2 regions of the Brevibacillus sp. MER 51 genome follow, and region 1 is predicted to be linked to the other one. Evidence: a T-box and tRNA genes for the amino acid it is inferred to sense, from the RefSeq annotation. Region 1 holds a T-box; the other holds one or more tRNA genes.
What was found. A T-box is a leader RNA that pairs with one kind of tRNA and senses whether it is charged. The one in region 1 lies ahead of ileS (isoleucine--tRNA ligase), so its partner is inferred to be a tRNA-Ile.

Region 1 (2,238 bases):
AAAAGCACTTGTGCCCATTCGAGCGGGAAAAGTAAAGATCAACTGGAAAGTAATCGAGGACCCATCGTATCAACTCCAGATGGGGGATATGGTATCACTTGCAGGATATGGTCGGTTCAAAATTCTTGAGGTAGCAGGTCCAACACGCAGCGGAAGACTCCGCATGATTGTCGGACTGGTTACATAAGATGGACCAAGGCGCAAAAAAATGTAAAATACGGCAGGAAACACTGCTATTCCTGTCGAAATAATTGAAGACGAATTATCGGGAAAAGTGGGGGGTTCATGTGCCATTAACGCCGTTAGATATACACAATAAGGAATTCAGCACAGGCTTTCGTGGGTATAATATTGACGAAGTGAACGAATTTCTCGATCAGGTGATCAAAGATTTTGAGCTCTTGATAAAAGAGAAAAAAGAACAGGAAGAGCGCGTAGCTATTCTGAATGAGCGCGTAGATTACTATAAGAGTTTGGAAGAAAATTTGAGCAAGTCGATTTTGGTGGCGCAGGAGACAGCGGAGGATGTGAAGTCGAATGCCCGCAAGGAAGCGCAGCTCATCTTAAAAGAAGCCGAGAAAAATGCAGACCGTATCGTCAACGAAGCATTGGCGAAGTCGCGCAAAATCGCAATCGAAATCGAAGAATTAAAAAAACGTGCTTCGGTTTACCGTATGCGCTTTCGTACGCTTTTGGAAGCGCAGTTGGAAATGCTGGAAAATGGCGACTGGGACAGCATTGAACAGCCACAAGTTGATTCGCCTGTAACAGTTGAATAAATCATTGACGTTCGAGCAATGATGGTATTATAATGAAAGACAACTTTTTCGAAATAAAGCACTTATAGAAGTTGAACACACTTAAACAAATCATAGACGATGAACGGGAAGAGTACGTGAGCCAGCACTGCCTAGAGAGTCGGGAAAAGGTGAAAACCCGGCCAGTTGCTTTCGCAGAAAATCACCCGGGAGTTCAATATCCGAAAACCGAGAACCTTGATGGTTGCACAGGTGAGTAAGTGAGCGCGTCATTCCCGTTACGAATGAGTGAAGTGGAACGAATCCGATGCAGGCTTTTTTGTCGTACGGGTTTGTTCAATCAGGGTGGTACCACGGGAGCTTTCTCTCGTCCCTTTATGGGATGAGTGAAGGCTTTTATTTATTTAAGGAGTGAATCAGGCCATGGATTACAGCAAAACCTTAGCGCTACCAAAAACAGATTTCCCCATGCGCGGAAATTTGCCAAGCCGCGAGCCACAGATGCAAGCGGTATGGGAAGAGCAAAATATTTACCAACAAGTGTTGGATCGTACAAAAGACCGCCCGTCTTTTGTCTTGCATGATGGCCCTCCATATGCGAATGGAGACATCCATATCGGTCACGCACTGAACAAAATCCTCAAGGACTTCATCGTACGCTACAAATCCATGGCAGGCTTTTATGCGCCGTACATCCCAGGCTGGGATACACATGGTTTGCCGATTGAGCAAGCGATTATCAATGCACAAGGGCTGGATCGTCGCAGCATTGAAGTGAACGATTTCCGCCAACGCTGTGAAGAGTATGCTTGGTCCTATATTGACAAGCAACGTGACCAATTCAAGCGTCTGGGCGTTCGTGGAGATTGGGAAAACCCTTATGTAACACTCCTGCCTGAGTATGAAGCCAACCAAATTCGCGTATTCGGCGAAATGGCGAAAAAGGGCTATATTTACAAAGGTCTGCGCTGCGTGTACTGGTCTCCGTCTTCTGAGACGGCTCTGGCTGATGCAGAAATCGAATACAAAGACAAGCGCTCTCCTTCTATTTACGTCAGCTTCCAGGTAGCAGACGGAAAAGGCAAGCTGGACACAGAAACAGGCGTTGTTATCTGGACAACGACTCCTTGGACATTGCCAGCAAACCTCGCGATCAGCCTGCACCCTGAGCTCGAGTACAACGTCGTGAAGGTGGATGGCCGCAAGTTCCTGGTAGCCAACGGTCTGATTGAAGCTGCGAGCAAAGAAATTGGCTGGGAAGGCGTAGAGATTCTCGCGAGCTTTAAAGGTCAAGATCTGGAAGGCGTAGAGACTCAGCATCCGTTCTACGATCGCAAGTCTCCACTCATCCTTGGCGAACATGTCACCTTGGATGCAGGTACTGGTTGCGTTCATACAGCTCCGGGACACGGCGAAGATGACTTTAACGTTGGTCAAAAATACAATTTGGGTGTCCTTTGCCCGGTAGATCACGAAGGTA
Region 2 (2,238 bases), on a different contig from region 1:
TGGGAACAGGTGTCGGTGAAGACTTTGATATTTCAAAGGCACGCTACCATAAAGTCGTTATTATGACGGACGCCGACGTCGACGGATCGCATATCCGTACGCTTCTGCTGACGTTCTTCTTCCGTTACATGAAACAGTTGATCGAAGCGGGGTATATTTATATTGCGCAGCCGCCTCTTTACAGCATCAAGCAAGGGAAGACGCTGCACTATGCTTATACCGACAAGCAGCGTGATGAGGTTCTCGCTACCTTGAAGGCACAACCGAAGCCAAACGTCCAACGCTATAAAGGACTAGGTGAGATGAACGCGGATCAATTGTGGGAGACTACAATGGACCCAGAAGTTCGTACGTTGCTTCAGGTAGATCTCCAGGATGCTATGGATGCCGATATGGTGTTTGAGACACTGATGGGTGACGAAGTAGAGCCTCGCAGGGAGTTTATTGAACAATACGCAGCAAATGTACGCGATCTTGATATTTAATTGCGACGAAGAAAAGCTTGTCCTTTACCGGGCAAGCTTTTTTCTTAATGAAAATTTAAAAACACATTTGAAATATATGATGAACTGACTTATAATAGATTGTGCTTTTGTTAAACTCGTCTTTCACAAAAAAGTTCACCCACGCAATAAAAAAATATCAAATTTTCTATTGCAATGAACTTAAAAGTGTGATAGATTAAAGTTCCGGAAGTAATTACGGGCCTATAGCTCAGTTGGTTAGAGCGCACGCCTGATAAGCGTGAGGTCGGCTGTTCGAGTCAGCCTAGGCCCACCACCACTTACATAGCTGGCATGGCAACTGTGTCATGAAAGCATTAGAATGGGGCTGTAGCTCAGTTGGGAGAGCGCCTGCCTTGCAAGCAGGAGGTCATCGGTTCGATCCCGTTCAGCTCCACCATTCTAAAACATCATCATTCCTCGGTAGCTCAGTTGGTAGAGCAATCGGCTGTTAACCGATCGGTCGGCGGTTCGAGTCCGTCCCGAGGAGCCATTCAAATGGCCCGTTGGTGAAGCGGTTTAACACAGCAGCCTTTCACGCTGTCATTCAGGGGTTCGAATCCCCTACGGGTCACCTAGCAAAACGCCCTGATAATAAGGGGCCCCAACAAAGTACTCGGAATATGCTTCAAAGCATTGACGTCACTTTGTTGGGAATAGCGGAGGCTTAGCTCAGCTGGGAGAGCATCTGCCTTACAAGCAGAGGGTCGGCGGTTCGATCCCGTCAGCCTCCACCACTTTTAACAACTGAATGTTTTACATGGAGCTGTGGTGAAGTTGGAGTTCACGCCGGTCTGTCACACCGGAGGTCGCGGGTTCGAGTCCCGTCAGCTCCGCCATTTTTCTCAAGCGATGGCGAAACAATTACGCTTGAGGCTCGGTAGCTCAGTCGGTAGAGCAGAGGACTGAAAATCCTCGTGTCGGCGGTTCGATTCCGTCCCGAGCCACCATTTATACCAAGCACGCCGGTATAGCTCAATTGGTAGAGCACCTGACTTGTAATCAGGGGGTTGTGGGTTCAAGTCCTATTGCCGGCACCACTTTTTCTTTGAAAGCTGAATAAGGTTTGCTTTTGAAGGACAAGCTTGGGGAGATAGTGAAGTGGCTAAACACGGCAGACTGTAAATCTGCTCCCTCCGGGTTCGGCGGTTCGAATCCGTCTCTCCCCACCATCTTTACTTCATGGCTATTGGGGTATAGCCAAGCGGTAAGGCAACGGACTTTGACTCCGTCATTCCTAGGTTCAAATCCTAGTACCCCAGCCATTTTTCGAGAGCCATTAGCTCAGTTGGTAGAGCATCTGACTTTTAATCAGAGGGTCGAAGGTTCGAGTCCTTCATGGCTCACCAGTTTTTAAAAAGCGAGAGATTGAATTTTAAATGCGGTCGTGGCGGAATTGGCAGACGCGCTAGATTCAGGTTCTAGTGGTGGCAACACCGTGGAGGTTCAAGTCCTCTCGACCGCACCAATAAATATGCGGACGTAGCTCAATTGGTAGAGCGTCGCCTTGCCAAGGCGAAGGTCGAGGGTTCGAGACCCTTCGTCCGCTCCATAACATGTGCCCTTAGCTCAGCTGGATAGAGCGTTTGACTACGAATCAAAAGGTCGGGAGTTCGAATCTCTCAGGGCACGCATCTTCATTTTAAAAAGTGAAGAACGATAATCGGGAAGTAGCTCAGCTTGGTAGAGTACTTGGCTTGGGACCAAGGGGTCGCAGGTTCGAATCCTGTCTTCC

Region 2: it encodes a tRNA-Ile, which carries the amino acid that the T-box ahead of ileS (isoleucine--tRNA ligase) is inferred to sense. The anticodon was not compared.

Annotation. Positions count from the first base shown of each region.
Region 1 covers NZ_JAMAUS010000005.1:256,425-258,662, reverse strand. The annotation lists gene M3630_RS13380 (YlmH family RNA-binding protein) at 1-187, shown strand, start outside; gene M3630_RS13375 (DivIVA domain-containing protein) at 288-779, shown strand; T-box leader at 870-1,136, shown strand; gene ileS (isoleucine--tRNA ligase) at 1,182-2,238, shown strand, end outside.
Region 2 covers NZ_JAMAUS010000007.1:1,055-3,292, reverse strand. The annotation lists gene gyrB (DNA topoisomerase (ATP-hydrolyzing) subunit B) at 1-485, shown strand, start outside; tRNA gene M3630_RS15965 (tRNA-Ile) at 704-780, shown strand; tRNA gene M3630_RS15960 (tRNA-Ala) at 828-903, shown strand; tRNA gene M3630_RS15955 (tRNA-Asn) at 921-996, shown strand; tRNA gene M3630_RS15950 (tRNA-Glu) at 1,004-1,077, shown strand; tRNA gene M3630_RS15945 (tRNA-Val) at 1,165-1,240, shown strand; tRNA gene M3630_RS15940 (tRNA-Asp) at 1,266-1,342, shown strand; tRNA gene M3630_RS15935 (tRNA-Phe) at 1,378-1,453, shown strand; tRNA gene M3630_RS15930 (tRNA-Thr) at 1,468-1,543, shown strand; tRNA gene M3630_RS15925 (tRNA-Tyr) at 1,591-1,675, shown strand; tRNA gene M3630_RS15920 (tRNA-Gln) at 1,694-1,768, shown strand; tRNA gene M3630_RS15915 (tRNA-Lys) at 1,777-1,852, shown strand; tRNA gene M3630_RS15910 (tRNA-Leu) at 1,885-1,971, shown strand; tRNA gene M3630_RS15905 (tRNA-Gly) at 1,980-2,055, shown strand; tRNA gene M3630_RS15900 (tRNA-Arg) at 2,062-2,135, shown strand; tRNA gene M3630_RS15895 (tRNA-Pro) at 2,168-2,238, shown strand, end outside.